Regions from separate parts of the Vibrio sp. V30_P3S12P165 genome, predicted to be linked through region 1. Evidence: predicted binding sites of a transcription regulator. Region 1 holds the regulator's gene; the other holds the start of a gene.

The links. The regulator PurR, encoded in region 1, represses purine synthesis genes. The targets are predictions, from matches to a motif close to TNANGNAAACGTTTNCNTNA.
Region 2: a site for PurR is predicted at 1,825-1,844, ahead of CAG57_RS15240 (uracil-xanthine permease family protein). Genes of this name have one in related genera too.

Annotation. Positions count from the first base shown of each region.
Region 1 covers NZ_WXWH01000030.1:188,927-198,353, reverse strand. Annotated here, with positions in the region: gene glgC (glucose-1-phosphate adenylyltransferase) at 1-634, shown strand, start outside; gene glgA (glycogen synthase GlgA) at 645-2,093, shown strand; gene CAG57_RS06535 (alpha/beta fold hydrolase) at 2,254-3,051, shown strand; gene CAG57_RS06530 (TVP38/TMEM64 family protein) at 3,048-3,731, opposite strand; gene CAG57_RS06525 (TfoX/Sxy family DNA transformation protein) at 3,935-4,525, opposite strand; cyclic di-GMP riboswitch class I at 4,640-4,724, opposite strand; gene purR (HTH-type transcriptional repressor PurR) at 4,864-5,874, opposite strand; gene elyC (envelope biogenesis factor ElyC) at 6,294-7,115, opposite strand; gene cmoM (tRNA uridine 5-oxyacetic acid(34) methyltransferase CmoM) at 7,204-7,992, shown strand; gene mukF (chromosome partition protein MukF) at 7,994-9,331, shown strand; gene mukE (chromosome partition protein MukE) at 9,312-9,427, shown strand, end outside.
Region 2 covers NZ_WXWH01000077.1:67,841-75,540, reverse strand. Annotated here, with positions in the region: gene ybaK (Cys-tRNA(Pro) deacylase) at 11-490, shown strand; gene CAG57_RS15240 (uracil-xanthine permease family protein) at 533-1,780, opposite strand; gene CAG57_RS15235 (DUF2066 domain-containing protein) at 1,993-3,132, shown strand; gene CAG57_RS15230 (DUF2069 domain-containing protein) at 3,283-3,711, opposite strand; gene wrbA (NAD(P)H:quinone oxidoreductase) at 3,708-4,277, opposite strand; gene arsC (arsenate reductase (glutaredoxin)) at 4,274-4,624, opposite strand; gene CAG57_RS15215 (beta-barrel assembly-enhancing protease) at 4,674-6,146, opposite strand; gene CAG57_RS15210 (sulfurtransferase TusA family protein) at 6,414-6,653, shown strand; gene CAG57_RS15205 (AI-2E family transporter) at 6,646-7,700, shown strand, end outside.

The sequences.
Region 1 (9,427 bases):
GGGAAATTACATCTTTGAAACGGAAACGCTATGTAAAGAACTGCGTGAAGATGCCACCAATGAACAATCGAGTCATGACTTTGGCAAGGACATCATCCCCAAAATGTTTCCTCAAGGTGACGTTTATGTGTATGACTTCTCAACTAATACTATCAAAGGGGAAAAGGGAATAACCTACTGGCGTGATGTCGGTACCATAGAGTCTTACTGGTCTGCTCATATGGATTTATTACAAAAAGATGCGCCATTCTCGTTATATAACCGTAGTTGGCCATTACACACTTACTATCCTCCATTACCACCTGCCACGTTCGTTGATATGGATGAGAAAAAAGTGGAGATTACAGATAGCTTAATTTCCGGAGGAAGTTATGTACAAGGGTCGACAATCTATAAATCTGTACTTGGCTTCAGAACCAACATTGCCCATGGATCGTTGATCAGTGAATCGGTGATTTTAGGTGATGTTAAAATTGGTGCAGGGTGTACGATTAAACGCACGATCATTGATAAAAATGTAGAAATCGCCCCTGGTACCGTTATTGGTGAAGATTTAGAACTGGATAGACAACGGTTCCATGTTTCTGACGAAGGAATTGTTGTGATAGCAAAAGGGACAAAAGTTGGATTCTAATCATGAGAAAATGAACATTTGGTTCGCTGTTTCAGAAGCTGAAGGACTAGTGAAAAGTGGCGGCTTAGCCGATGTGGCGAAGGCACTGCCAAAGGCTTTAATGGATCTTGGTCATCAGGTAGCCATTGTGCTACCTGGTTATCGCACCATTGATGAAAAACAAAATTTACCGGTTATTCTTGAAACAGAATTATTGCATTGGCCACATACTCGTTATCAAGTTCGTTTGACTGAACTCGACAAGGTGCCTGTCTATTTGATTGATTGTGAAGAATATTTTGATCGACCAGACTTATATGCAGAGCAGAACCATGCCTATGTCGATAATGGCGAGCGTTTTGGCTTTTTTTCCGCCGCTTGTTTAGATATTTTACCTAAATTAGCCATTCACCCGGATATTATTCACGCGAATGATTGGCACACGGCATTAATCCCTTTCTTATTAAAAACGCGTTATCGTGATGATGGTTATTACAGCGGCATAAAAACCATATTAACTGTCCATAATGCTATTTTTAAAGGTATTTTTTCTTATCATCAGTTGGAAATTATCCCTGAATTGAATCTATCGGGAATGGAATTTTTACAGTATGGCCATGATCATGTGAGTACTTTAAGAGCAGGAATTGCCTTTGCTGATAAAATTAATGCGGTTAGTCCTAACTATGCTTCCGAGTTGTTAACACCATTAGGTTCACACGGTTTGGTCGACGATTTTGTTCGCCGTGCGCGCGATCTACATGGAATCATCAATGGGTGTGATTACTCTGAGTGGAGTCCAGCAACGGATCGTTATCTACCACAAACTTACCATGCAGAAGAGAATGCTTTAAAATCAGGGAAGGCAAGCAGTAAGCAAGCGCTCCAGCAAGAGCTAGCATTACCACAAGTTGCGATACCTATGTTCGGCATGGTGTGTCGATTAACCCACCAAAAAGGATTCCATTATTTACTACCGATTCTCGATCAGTTTTTGCGCAATGAAGTGCAGCTGGTGATCGTAGGGACGGGAGAATCTCAAATCGCTGAAAAATTACATAAGATTGCAGCTACCCATCCTAACAAATTTGTTTTTATTGAAGCTTATAGTAATCGTCTTGCTCACTTGGTTGAAGCCGGCTCAGACTTTTTTATTATGCCATCGGAATTTGAAGCGTGTGGGCTAAACCAAATATACAGTATGGCTTATGGAACTCTGCCTATCATTCGAGAGGTTGGTGGGCTGAAAGACACCGTTCAAGACTATGATAAGTACCCTCAGCAAGCAACAGGGTTTGGTTTTCAGGATCCAACGCCGGCAGCCTTGTTGATTACGATGCAAAGAGCCTTGTTATTTTATTTGCAAAATCCGGATGAAATGCTAAAGGTTCAATTAAGAGCGATGCAGAAAGACTTTAGTTGGCTTGATTCAGCGCAGGAATACTTAAAGATGTATCGTTCGGCAATTTTCGATTACTAATGAAGGGAGGCTGAGCGTAGTCGTGATTGATGCGCTCTGTGCTTTGTCAGTGAGCCAATATCGGCATGTTTTATACATGATTTTTTACAACTCTGAGCAAATGTACAAGGTAAATTATGCTAATCTTCTCTACTAAGTAAGTTGAGTTTATGTGGTGTTCATGCCCCAAGGTTTGTTGTTTCATAAAATTTATCCCCATCCAACCAGTAAAGACTGGGTTGTTTTTGTTCATGGTGCAGGAGGAAGCTCTTCTATCTGGTTTAAGCAGATAAAAGACTATAAACAGCATTTTAATTTGCTCTTGGTTGATTTACGTGGGCACGGTAAGTCGAATCAATTGTTAAAAGATTTATTGGCTCAGCGCTATACTTTCAAGTCTGTAACGCAGGATGTTTTGCGTGTTCTTGATCATCTCAAAATCCAGTCCGCTCACTTTGTTGGTATGTCACTGGGAACGATTATTGTTAGAAATATGGCAGAGTTGGCTGGCGAGCGTGTCAAGAGTATGGTACTCGGCGGAGCGGTTACTCGATTAAATATTCGTTCACAAGTCTTGGTGACACTTGGCCACTTGAGTAAACATATCATGCCTTATATGTGGCTTTACCGCTTATTTGCATACGTTGTCATGCCGCAATCAAGCCAAAAAGAATCTAGACACTTATTTGTCAGAGAGGCCCAGAAGCTTTGTCAAAAAGAGTTTAAACGCTGGTTTACCTTGACGGCTGAAGTGAATCCATTAATGCGTTATTTTAAAGAAAGAGCGTTACCGATTCCTACGTTATATGTAATGGGGGCGTGTGATTATATGTTTCTTCATCCCGTTAGAGAGATGGTTGCAGCACATCAGCAGAGTGAATTAGTAGAAATTCCTGATTGCGGCCATGTCTGTAACGTTGAGCAGCCGCGTTTGTTTAATCAAGTCTCTATCGATTTTATTTACCAGCAAAGCAATTAATGGTGCTTTGTCCGCTGATAGCGTAATCGTTTAATTAGCCATTTGGCCAGCAATGGAAAAAGGCCAAGTAATACAAAAGAAAATAACACAGAAGGGGATATGATCCCCGAGAGCTGATCTATTTCACTCAACTGAGTTCCCGCATTAATATACACTGCCGTTCCAGGTAGCATACCTAATTGGCTGACCCAGTAATAGCGCCAAGTCGTTATCGAGGTGAGCCCCATTAATAAGTTAATCAGAAAAAAAGGCAAAATAGGCATCAGTCTTAACGAAAATAGGTATAAGGCACCATCTTGACTGATTCCATGATTGAGTGTAATCAACTTATCAGAGAAGCGGCGGTATACCCATTCTTTGAGCAAATAGCGGCTAATCAAAAAGGCGATCGTTGCTCCCAGTGTACTGGCAAAAGACACTAAAAATAAACTGATCCAAAAACCAAATAAGGCCGCACCAAGAAGAGTAAATACAGCCGCGCCAGGAACGGAAAAGGCGGTTAATAAGACATAAAAAACAAAATAGAGCAGAGCTGCGATGGCAAAATGTTCATCAATCCATAGAGATAGTTGAGTGTGGTGCTGTTTGATCGAGCTTAGATTGAGATATTGTTGTAAATTGACAGTGAGCAAGATCACTATCGCAAGTAGTATCAATCCAACCAGCATTTTTCGGGTCATTGAGCGGCCTATACTATAGTGGAAAAATTTAATTAGTGGCAAAATTTAGCGTTATCCAATGGATACAGAATAGAACATATTTGGGTATCGTGTGATTTAGGTTAAACCATGACAATAATTAGCCCTACGCAAGTTGGTTGGGTATACAACTCGCTGAGGGACTAATTATTGTTTGAGTGCTGAAAAGCATGAAGAGAGTGTTTTTAAGATAAACGCTTAATAAGTTCCTCGCGTCGCGAAAGCGGAATGACTGACCAGTGCTTTCTTTCAATTGCGCCTTCTAATGCCCACAATAGCTCTAGGCTAACTTCGCTGGAATGGCTTTGTTGTATCGCTTGATAAGCAGCTAGTGCGCCTTGTTGATGCAGTTGTTCAACGGAGTTGATGCCGGCTTTTTTCAACATGCGCTCAGTGGCTAGTCGTAAATTTGGTAAATCTTTCAGCCGTTCTGGTTTTGATTGCTCTTGGTTGTCTCGTTCAAGTTGAGCAATTTTTAAAGCGGATTGTGCCTCAGATAAGATGAATTGCGGATCTGACCAGCTCGTTTCAGGAAAAGCATAATATTTGGTCACAACGGGGAACCCTTTTTTTGTATACACATAGGGTTGATAACCTTGTTGTTTAAATTTGGCGGCTAATTTATCGTTTGCTCGTATATGCAGTTGGTTATTAACCACTAACGCAAACATCGTGTCATTAGTAAAAATGCCAAAACCACCAAACATTGAACGCGATTTGATACGGCCAAGTGGCTCAAAAAGTCGCATTGAGTCTTTTAATACGGGTTTATCCATGTTGTAAATCTCGGTGTATTAACTAATTCGCCACCAAATCAGGTCCGAGAGACTAGCAAAAAACTGCTAAAAGATGTCAATAAGAAGTTAACTTCCTGTCTATGCAGTTTAGCCATCGGCAACCCCGCTACCTACCACATTCGGGTTTAGGCCGGAGGCTTTGCGTCCCACCCTTTCAGATGGTTTGCCCTGTGCGTGACATACTGTATTCCGAGTATTACCTCAGAATACGGATGATAAAGTCATTAAAACTGAACCGTTGTCACTTTTCATTTTTTTGAAAATGTGACTCTGGTTCGATTTTTAGTGATTTTAATCGGTTTAGTTACGCTTATCCATCATTTTTTGGTTAAGTCTCGTACCGTATCGCGTTCAACAATTTCTGGATGCATTTCAAATGTACGGCGTTCGTGTTCTTTATCTTTAATTCGTTCCAGCAGTATTTCAAAGGCATTTTTACCGACTCGGCGTTTGGGCTGGTGAATGGTAGTTAATGGTGGCGAAAAATATTCAGCAAGTTCAATATTATCGTATCCGATAATGGACATGTCGTCAGGAACTCTAACTCCACGTTGTTGTAAACGGCTGATTAAGCCAAGTGCCATCGTATCATTAAAACAAAATACAGCGGTTGGGCGAGTATCCATGGCGAGAATTTTATCGGCCGCTAAAACGGCGGTATCACATTCAAAGTTACCTTCTAAAATCCAATCATCATTAACGGGAAGGTTCGCTTCGGCCATGGCACGACGAAATCCAGTAATCCGTTCTTGGCAAGCGGCTTTGACAAAATGACCACTAAGACAAGCGATAGCTTTATGCCCTTTCTCAATCAGATACTTCGTTGCGAGATAACCCCCTTCTTCTGAGTTATCAATGATCTTATCCGCTTGAGATGTTTCTGGCCCCCAATCCATAATGACTTTAGGAATGTCTGGGTGGCTTTCGAGCATTTCCAGTAACTCTTCTGTTAAGTCAGAGCACATGACCAACATGCCATCGACACGTTTTTCTGCCAACATGCGAATGTAGTCACGTTGTTTTTCATAAATCCCACCGGTATTACATAAAATCAATGTATACCCTTGGCGGTAGCAATAACTTTCAACCCCATCAATCACTTCAGAAAAGAAAAGATTGGTTGATTGCGTGACGAGCATACCAATTGTACGTGTTGTGTTGCATTTTAAGCTCCTTGCCACCGCGCTTGGTGCGTAGTTCAGTTGCTTAACTGCTTCGAGTACTTTTTCTTGTGTCGTTTCTGCAACAAAACGGGTTTTGTTGATCACATGAGATACGGTCGTTGTGGATACACCCGCTAAGCGTGCAACGTCTTTAATCGTAGCCATAAATTTATCCTATCAATGACTGCTGGAGCCGGCATAGGCTTTCACTTCATTGAGTGCAGCAGTAGTTATACCCAGGCTTCCCTCTGATAGGGGCATTCGGCGTTATGATGCGATAGGCGATGTTGATTTTATGATACTGGCTGAGAAAAATAGCCATTTTGCCTGTTGCTTGACGATAACGCTTCATGATTTGGGCACCGGCTTTAATTAGCCTAAAAGTAATAAAAAAACAAAAACCGCTGTTAAATAGCGGCTTGATTTTTACATTCATCTTGTCAGTAGCGAGCAAGATTTTAGACTGCAACGACTCAACCCGCAATGAAATTTAGCTTAAATATGCATTATAACCATACAAAATTGTCAGTAAACGTAGCAATTTGTGAGCAAGAGCCGTGTATCTTGATTTGCTGGTTTATTGGTTATTGAGTATCACTGAGTTCAGCGTTGTTATGCTGACTGACCCAATCTCGCATTGATTGCCACATCAGTCCCATCGTTTCAAACCAATAGCGCTCTGTTTGTTCTAGATATTTGGCTTTGGGAATGTATTTATCCCAAGCTTGACTCACCTTCGTTTGGGCTAGGTAGTTGGTCGGAGCAGGGATAGGCGTGAGTCCAACAGAGTGAAATTCATTCATCGCTCGTGCCATATGACTTGCAGAAGTGACAAGAACCAGTTTTTTATGCTGAACAAAAGCAGCAGCTTGCCGCGCTTCTTCCCAAGTATCTTGTGCGGTTTCCAGTAAAATAATATCAGATTTTGACACACCAAGCGCGAGAGCCACCTTGGCGAGCATTCTCGCATGGCTAAATTCAGTACCACCGGCATAGCCTGATAAAATCAGCTTAGCGCCAGGGTACATGTGTAAAATACGGATGCCTTCCGTTAAGCGCATCAATGCCGTTCGAGTTAACTCCGAGGTGGGTGGAATCGTACCATCCACAACATGGCCATTGCCAAGCACCATCACATAATCAACGGAACCGTCGACGGGCAGAAACGCGCTGTATTGACGCTCTAAAGGCATTAAGAGGCGGCTAGAAAGGGGTTGAAAGGCAATTAAAAACAGACCGCTCAATGCAAAGAGCACCACAAGACAGCCTGTTTTACGTTTGGCGGTAAACATGATTAACATTAAACCGACAAAACCAATGATCAGCAGTGCTGGCAAAGGCATCAGAAGCGAGGAAACGATTTTTTTCAGCTCAAACATAAACAAAATAGTCCGAAAAAACAGCACTTGATAGTAAAATCAGCGAAAGATTCTTTATTCCTGCCATTCCTATGACAGAATAGCAGCACGATTGATTATCATAGCTCAAGCCACAGTGACAGAAGACCGTAATTTCGACGATATTGCCCACAAATTTGCAAAAAACATTTATGGTTCTGACAAAGGTGAGATTCGCCAAGTAATTGTTTGGCAAGACCTCATGAGTCTACTTACCCATTTCGATGAAGCACAAGCTCCGTTGCACATTTTAGACGCGGGCGGTGGTTTGGCACAGATGTCACAAAGATTAGCGAAATTTGGTCACAATGTCACTCTATGCGATCTTTCTTCTGAAATGTTGCATTTGGCAAAACAGGCGGTTATTCAGAACGGTTTACTTGAACGGTATTGCTTTGTACATACCCCTGTCCAAGCGATCGATAAACATTTACCAGCACCTGTCGACATCGTGATGTTCCATGCAGTCATGGAATGGTTGGCAGATCCTCAACAGGCATTGCACCATTTGTTGAACCAAGTGCGAGTGGGTGGAATGGCATCGATTATGTTTTATAACCAACATGGCTTGGTGTACAAAAATGCAGTGTGTGGCAATATTCCTCATATTCTAGCGGGAATGCCCCACCGCAAACGTTTTAAACTTCAGCCTCAACAAGGTTTATTGCCGACCGACGTTTATCAGTGGATTGAACAAGCCGGATTTGAAATTTGTGGAAAATCCGGTATTCGCTGTTTTAGTGACTATATTGGTAACATGCAAAATATGGGTGAATATCAATATGAAGATCTTTTGGCTCTGGAACGACATTATTGCCGTCAAGAACCTTATCTATCATTAGGTCGCTATATCCATGTTTGGGCTAAGAAAAAAGAACAGGTATAACATGAGTGAATTAACTCAAAACGCTGCAGAGCAGCCCATTGATGAATTGGTGAGTTGGGTTAAGCAGCATGATTTCTCCTTGAACCTCAGTGCAGAGCGGTTAGCTTTTTTAATTGCCATTGCCGTGTTGAGCCATGAACGGTTTGATGAAGAGCTTGGTGAAGGCGAGTTGCATGATGCTTTTGCCATTGTAACTCGACTATTTACGGATACGGGGGAGCCTTCGGCTTTTCGAGCAAATAATGCCATTAATGAATTAGTCAAACAGCGCTTGATCAGTCGATTTACTAGCGAAGTGACAGAAGGAATGAGTATCTATCGTCTTTCACCACTTGCAATGGGGATCACTGACTACTACCTTCGTCATCGTGAGTTTTCCAAATTAAAGCTCTCGATTCAGCTTTCGATGGTCGCCGATGAAATGGCGAAAGCGGCTGAATCTGCTCAGAAGGGCGGTACAACAGAGCACTGGAAAAAAAACGTGTATGGCGTACTGAAATACTCTGTCGGAGAGATTTTTGATCGCATTGATCTTAACCAACGCGTTTTGGATGAACAGCAGCAATCGGTAAAACAGCAAATTGCTGACCTGCTCAATCAAGATTGGCGAGACGCCATTCAACAGTGTGAACGTTTATTATCAGAAACCTCATCGACACTGCGAGAACTGCAAGATACCTTGCAGGCTGCAGGAGATGAACTGCAAACCCAGATTCTCGATATTCAAGAAAAAATTTATGGCGATCCTGAACTTGAATTTATTGAAGAAGTGCTATTTTCACTGCAAATGAAGTTGGATCGCATCATCAATTGGGGCCAACAAGCGATTGATTTATGGATAGGTTATGACCGACATGTGCATAAATTTATCCGAACGGCCATTGATATGGATCAAAATCGAGCCTTCAGTCAACGTCTTCGTCAGTCAATGAATGATTATTTTACCCAGCCATGGTTATTAACATTTGCAGAGGCAGAACGCTTATCCGATCTGCGTGATGAAGCATTAGTGCTCCGAGATGATGAGGTGACAGGGCAGCGGCCAATGGACGTGGAATATGAAGAGTTTCAGCAAGTGCACGACGCAATTTCAGAGCGTATTGGCCATATGCTTAAAGCTCATAAAGAACAGCAGTTACCCATCGATTTAGGTATCGTGTTACGTGATTACCTCGCTTCACATCCGCGTACACAGCACTTTGATCTGGCTAGAATCGTCGTCGATCAAGCCGTGCGTCTCGGTTATTCTGAATCGGATTACCGAGCCGTTCAACCAAACTGGCAAGCCATTAACGAATTTGGGGCAAAGGTACAAGCAAATGTCATCGACCGATATTAATGAATATATGCCAGAGCAACTGGCCAAAGCGATAGTGAATCCGCTTTTCCCGGCTTTAGATAGCCAATTGCGCGCAGGGCGGCATGTGTCTAGTGA
Region 2 (7,700 bases), on a different contig from region 1:
GTGATGGGATATGACCCCTGCAATTAATTTGGCTAAGAAAAAGAAAGTGGCTCACACCATCCATCAATATGAGCATGATCCAAGCCACGCGAGTTATGGTTTAGAAGCCGCAGAAGCACTCGGGCAAGATCCTAACACAGTATTTAAAACGCTTCTTTTTTGTCTTAATGGGGAAGAAAAACATTTAGCGGTCGCGGTGATCCCCGTCGCACAAAAATTAAATTTAAAGTTAGCGGCAAAAGCAGCCAAGGCAAAAAAAGCAGAAATGGCGAATCCTGAGGTAGCACAAAAAATAACCGGTTATGTGGTGGGGGGGATCAGTCCGTTAGGACAAAAAAAATTATTACCCACCTTTATTCATCACAGTGCGAAAAATTTGTCAACGATGTGTGTGAGTGCGGGTAAACGAGGATTAGAAATTGAATTAGCCCCTAATGATTTAGCGCTACTCACCAGAGGCAGTTTTGCCGACTTGTGCCAAGAATCCTAAAGCGATACAAGGCACAAATCGCAGTCATAAGAGCATTAATGGTTATTGATGCTCTTCGATTTGAGTGTTATCCACCACATGGTTTTCACCGAGATCATTCGGCAGAACTAAGTTTAAAATAATAGCGACAATACCGCATAAGCTGACGCCCTGTAGGCTGAAATCGCCGATGCCAAAAGCCATTCCTCCGATACCAAAAACCAATGTAACGGCAACAATTACTAAGTTACGTGATTTATGTAGATCGACTTGGTTTTTAATTAAGGTATTAAGACCAACCGTCGCAATCGAACCAAACAACAAAATCATAATTCCCCCCATGACAGGAATGGGAATCGTTTGTAGTAAAGCGCCCAATTTTCCAACCAGGGCTAAAATAATAGCGGTAACAGCAGCCCAAGTCATAATAACAGGATTAAATGCTTTGGTGAGCATCACTGCGCCAGTCACTTCACTGTACGTTGTGTTCGGTGGCGCTCCGATAAAACTGGCGGCCATAGTCGCGATCCCATCCCCAGCAATCGTGCGGTGTAGCCCCGGCTTTTTCAGATAATCTTTTCCAGTTACATTGGAAATGGCCAGCATATCCCCCACGTGCTCAACAGCTGGAGCGATGGCGACGGGGATCATAAATAAGATAGCATTGATATTAAATTCAGGGAAAGTGAAATTAGGCAAAGCAAACCATGCTGCTTGCTGAACGGGGACAAAACTAACTACACCAAAATAAAGTGAAGTACTATAACCTGCGGCGATGCCAGCACAAATTGGAATAAGTTTGAAAAAACCACGAGCAAAAACGCTCATCCCGACCGTAACTAATAGAGAAATCGCTGAAATCCATAAAGCTGCTTGTGCCTCAACTAATTGTGCAGAGCCATCTCCTGTTCTTCCTAATGCCATATTGACGGCGGTTGGAGCAAGGCCTAAGCCAATAACCATAATCACAGGGCCAACGACAACCGGAGGCAGTAGTCTGTGTACAATCGCGACGCCTCGAACTTTGATAATCGCTCCTAGTAGGATATAGATTGTCCCGGCAGCCATTAAACCTCCCATGGTTGCCGCAATTCCCCATGCTTGAACACCGTACATGATAGGGGCAATAAAAGCGAAAGAAGAGGCGAGAAAGATAGGAACCGAGCGGCGGGTGATAAGTTGGAATAAAAGTGTACCGATACCGGCACCAAACAAGGCCACGTTAGGATCGAGCCCTGTCAATAATGGAACCAAAACCAGCGCGCCAAATGCAACAAATAACATCTGTGCGCCTTGAATGGCATTTTTCATCGTATTTCCCCTGATGCTGAACAAAATTCGCCGGATTCTATCACTTTTGCAAACGATTGCCATGGAAAGTAGATCAAGTTTTTATGATTTCACGATTTCGTACTGAGCCAGAAAAGTTGGAGAAAATTTGACAAGCATATAAGAAGGGTGTCTTGCTCGAAATAGGATAGTTGCTTATCATCAACGCTCATTCGTGAGGATATGGGAATACTATGCGCTACTTATTGGTGTTGATCATCGGATTAATGAGTTTCTCCGGGCTTGCTTCATCTAAACTCAATCTCTATCAAGCTGAGGTTGTGCTTGATGAGCAACAAAGCGATGCGGAAGCAAATGCGAGAATGAGAGGTTTGCAGGAAGTTATTATCCGAACCTCGGGTGATAAGCAATCCGTCAATAATGAGGTGATCGGAAAAGCATTACGACAAAGTGCACAATACCTAAATCAAATCAGTTATGGCCAGCAAGGTGTGAATAAAACCCTTAATATGACGTTTAGTGCGCCTCATATCCGTTCTTTGTTAACCCAGGCTCAATTACCATTTTGGCCGGAAACGCGAACCAACGTCTTGGTTTGGGTCGTTGAAGAATCGAATTATGATCGTTACATTAATTGGGAACACTCTGAAAGCTCATTGATGCAACAATTAAAAACAAGTGCCCAACTGCGCGGATTGCCCATTACTATTCCTGTTGGCGATTTTGATGATATTACAGGTATTCAAACTTCTGATTTATGGGGCGGCTTTACTCAGCCGATCAGCTTCGCTAGCCAACGTTATCCAACCGATGCGGTTTTAGTGGTACGAGTGCAAGGAACCAACCTGCGCTGGACGCTGTATGATCAACCAGCAGAACAAATGTTAACGGCACCGAAAACCCCATTGATTGGTCAAGCAAGTGGTGAACAAGCTATCAGCAGTTTGATTGATGAGGTTAGTGATTATTATGCTAAAAAAGGTGCGCTACTGGTTAGTAGTGAGTCTTCACAAAAATTATTGGTTGAATTTAAGCCCGTTAATCATGCCCGTGATTTTTTTACCTTAGAAGAGGCATTAAATCGTCTAAGTTCAGTTGCGTCGTTGGATGTCGTTAAAATTAAAGGAAATGAAGTTACGTTTAATGTCCATTTATTAGCCAGTCAGACAGAGTTTGAACAAGAAGTGCTAAGAATGAGGCAGGTAGCCACACGATCTGCGCCATTGATTGAAACTCCTTCTCTACAAGCTCACTCTGGCCTATCGACAACGGAGGCATCAGCATCAGAGACGTCAGAGGAAACAGCAAAAGTAGAGTCAGAAGCAACAGAACAACCCCACGAGATCACGCTGTATTTTTCTTGGCAAGAGTAAAAGATCGACTCTATCAGTTTTGATCATGACTAAACTTAACCCCAGTATTTTATCACTGGGGTTTTTTGTTTCGCTTGAATGATTAGTCACTCTGAATAGTTCGTCACTCTGAATAGTTAGTTATCTTGAATAGTTAGTTACTTTGAATGGCTAGTCACGATTAAACTGCGCTTTTTCAGCGCGTTCAAGTTCAGAAAGTTTGGTTAATTTTAACCCCAGCTCTTTACCTCGTAGACGCGCATAAAGTGTGTTTCCGATAAAGGCACTGCTGGTGCAGAGTAATTCGATTGCCGCAAGCCAGCGTTCACCATTATCGACATACAAAAGAGTGAAACTATGTACAAAGTACAGCATGAGAACAAAATTTGCCCAAGCATGCGTATAAGGTTTTCCTTTGATAACCCCCGGTAATGGTAATAATAACGGTATCAGCCAGCCAATGGTGATAGCAACTGGCGAAATATGTGGATGTGGCGACCAGATTAACTGCCAAAGTGTTATCCAAATGATGAGCGAGAGTATGCCTCCCAATGCAAGCCAGCGCACAAAGCGAGTGTGGGGAGAGTAGGGAATGGTCATGATCTTTCCTTGAGCTGACTTGCAATACGTGCAAGTCGTTGTCCTAGTTTTCGAGCTAATTCACTTTCATCGTTTGTTAATGTTGCTGATGAAACATAACTGGCTCCGTAAGGAGTACCTCCAGATCGAGTGGTATGAAGTTTAGGCTCTGAGTAGGGAATGCCAACGATTAACATCCCGTGATGGAGCAAAGGAAACATCATACTGTGCAAGGTTGTTTCTTGTCCACCATGTAAGGTTGCGGAGCTGGTAAAAAGACAAGCTGGTTTATCGATCAAATCTCCATTGATCCATAAAGGTGTTGTTTGATCCCAAAAATGTTTTAAAGGAGCGGCCATATTGCCAAACCAAACCGGGCTGCCTAGCGCTAATCCGTCGCACTGTTGAAGTTCTTTGAGTTGAATGATGGGATCGCACGCCGGTGATTGGCTGTTATCTAGTGAAGCGACTGTGCGTAATAAGGCCTCACAGCCGGCGATAGACTCAATCCCTCTTGCTATCTGCCGAGCCAGAGCAAGGGTGCTACCATGCCGACTGTAATAGAGAACAATGATCTGTGTACTCATAAAATGTCAAGAACTTGCTCAGGAGGACGCCCGTGTCTTGCTTGACCATTGGCGACAACGATAGGGCGTTCTATCAGTTTTGGATGCTCGGCCATCGCCTGAAATAGTGCATCATCAGAGAGGCTTTGATCTGCCAGGTTGAGCGTTTGGTAGAGTGCTTCTTTGGTTCGCATCATGCAACGAACATTGGGTAAGTTGAGTTGAGCATACAGCTGTTTTAGCTCGGCGACATTGGGTGGAGTGTCTAAGTATTTAATAATCGTTGGTTTGATTTGTTGAGCTTCAAGCAAGACCAGCGTTTCTCTACTCTTCGAACATCTTGGGTTATGGTAAATGACAACAGACATAATATTTCCTTTAGATGATTATGATAAGTCATAATAGCTAACATTGAGATTATTTCAGTGATAAAAATCGTTCTCTTTGTACCATGAGTTGATCGATTCTAGCGTCATAACGGGCCTGTTCTAAGCTTCCTAATGAAGCTAATTGACTGGCTTGAGTATAATATTGAATCGCTTTATTCCAATTGGCAGCTAGAGCAAGAAGCTCGGCGCGAGCAGCCAACTCTTCTGGTTCATTTCCTTGATGGTGACTTGCTTCGGCAAGTAAGTTCCAACCATTGCTGTCATTGGGGTTATCATGGGTGTAACGTTGTAATAATCGGGTGGTGTCGGCGTACCTTTCTTCTTTAATAAGCGCATTGGCATAATTAATGATTAAGACCCGATTATTCGGTTTTTGTTGCAGAGCTTGAGCAAGCTGTTGTTGTGCTTCCTTTGTCCGCGTCGTTTCGATAAGCAAATCGGTCATCGCATCAAGATAAAAATTATTATCGGGGCTGGTGATTAATAAGGCTTGCAGTAAAGGTTCGGCCTTTTTGTACTGTTTCGTGTCGAGATAAACCAATGCTCTGCCATAATCAAATGCGTCTTTGATGCTTTCTGGCGATTTTTTTTGGGTACGGGTAAACCAATCTAAAGCCGCATCACTGCTAATTCCTGCGTAGCGAGCAACAACTCGTGCACGAGCAAGATGATAATTGAGTGAAGGAGCGACAGGTATATTGGCATATTGCTGAACCCTCGCTCGGCTATCAGTAATGCGATCTTCTGGTAGTGGGTGAGTGAGAAGCATTGGTGGTGGTGTACTCGCATAACGATATTCATCAGCGAGTCGACCAAAAAAACGTGGCATGGCTTGAACATCAAATCCAGCTTTCGCTAAGGTGGCAATACCAAAACGATCCGCTTCTTTCTCATTACTTCGGGTATAGTTGATTTGGCTTTGCATACTGCCTGCGGTTGTCGCGGTAATGGCTGCAATTCCAGCTTCTGGAGCGGCAATGGCCAGTAACAATGATCCGGCTAAGGCTGCCATGGTCGCAGGTGAACGGCGGGCTTGCTCTTCCATGCTGCGAGCTAAATGACGCTGTGTGACATGGGCTATTTCATGAGCCATGACAGATGCCAGCTCACTTTCTGACTGAGCATGAAGAAATAAGCCGGAATGCAGGGCAACATAGCCGCCAAAAAAAGCAAAGGCGTTAATATTGCGATCGCGGATCATAAAAAAAGTGAATGGAGTTTTAACATCGTCGGCATTGGCGACTAACCGATGACCAAGCGTATCGATATACTCATGAATGACAGGATCGTTGATAATGGGTTTACTGTTTCTGAGCATTCGCATATATGCATCACCATAAATCCGCTCTTGGTCAATGGTTAAGGTTGAACCGGCAACGGTGCCAATATCAGGTAATTCAATACTATTGACTTTAGTTACCTCTGCATAAGAAGCCGATGGGAAACTTAGTGTTGTCGCTAAGCAAAGGCTGATTAGTGAACGTGACCATTTTATTATCATAACTATGGGGAAAACTCCGAATTCATCTTTCACTAAGACATTACTCGTTTCGATAGGTTTCGTATCGGCACTATCAAAGTAAAAATAAACTGGCCATGATAAGTCAATATAAGCTAATAGTGACTCAGAGAAAACGATGGCACCTAGAGTAAAAGCCGATACAATGTAGCATAGCCAAGTGACCTCAATACATGGAGTTACGTAAGATGTTTCGTTCGAGATACTGAGATGACTCGGATACGCCTATATTAAGGGTTGAACTGAAGAATGGAACCCAAGATTCTTGATTTACGCCAACATCGATGCCCAATGACGTTATTACTTGCAAAGCGTCATACCCTGACGCTTGATTATGGTAAGCCAAGTCTCACCATTCTGATCCGCGATGCTAGCTCAGTTCGCGATATTCAATCCTATCTCCAGCAACAGGGCTTTATCTATCAATGCCAATCTGAGGCTGATTATTTCTTATTATATGTTTCAAAGGAGACCTTTCTCGATGTTTGAAATGCTGAACCGTTGGTATCAAAGACGCTTCTCCGACCCGCATGCCGTCAGTTTGGTCGCGATTCTTTTTTTTGGCTTTATCATTATTTATTTTTTCGGTCATTTAATCGCCCCTTTATTGGTGGCTATTGTTCTGGCTTATCTATTGGAATGGCCTGTTGTGCAATTGTGTCGATTGGGTATGCCTCGTTCAGCTTCAGTTGTATTGGTGGTGTTACTCTTTATTGGTTTAATGTTTTTAGCCCTATTTGGATTGGTTCCCACAATTTGGCAACAAGTGGTCAACTTAATTAATGATATACCCAATATGTATAATGGCCTTCAAGCGTTTATTGCTAGTTTACCTGAGCGTTATCCTGAATTGGCCAATTTACAGATTGTTGAATCTTTAATTAATAATGCGAAGAATCAAGCTCTGAGCATGGGAGAATCGATTGTTAAGGGGTCGCTGGCTTCACTTGTCAGTATCGCGACCTTAGCGGTGTACCTTATTTTGGTACCTATGTTGGTGTTTTTCCTACTTAAAGATAAACAAGAAATGCTGAATGTTGCCAGTGGGATTTTACCAAGAAACCGCAAACTGGCGACCAAAGTTTGGTTGGAAATGAACCAACAAATTTCAAATTATATCCGTGGTAAAGTGTTAGAAATTCTTATCGTTGGCGGTGTCAGTTATGTCACGTTCGCTATTTTAGAGCTACGCTATGCCGCTTTACTTGCCGTAGCTGTTGGCTTTTCTGTGTTGATTCCCTATATCGGCGCAGCTCTTGTCACTGTTCCGATTGCAATTGTTGGTTTATTTCAGTGGGGAATGACACCACAGTTTTACACTTTATTGATTGCTTATACCATCATCCAAGTACTCGATGGTAATGTATTGGTTCCAATTCTCTTCTCTGAAGCGGTCAATTTACACCCCATGTTTATTATTATTGCTGTGTTGGTTTTTGGCGGCTTGTGGGGGTTTTGGGGGGTGTTTTTTGCGATTCCATTAGCAACGTTAGTGAAAGCAGTATGGCATGCACTTCCCAGTAATGATGAAAATAC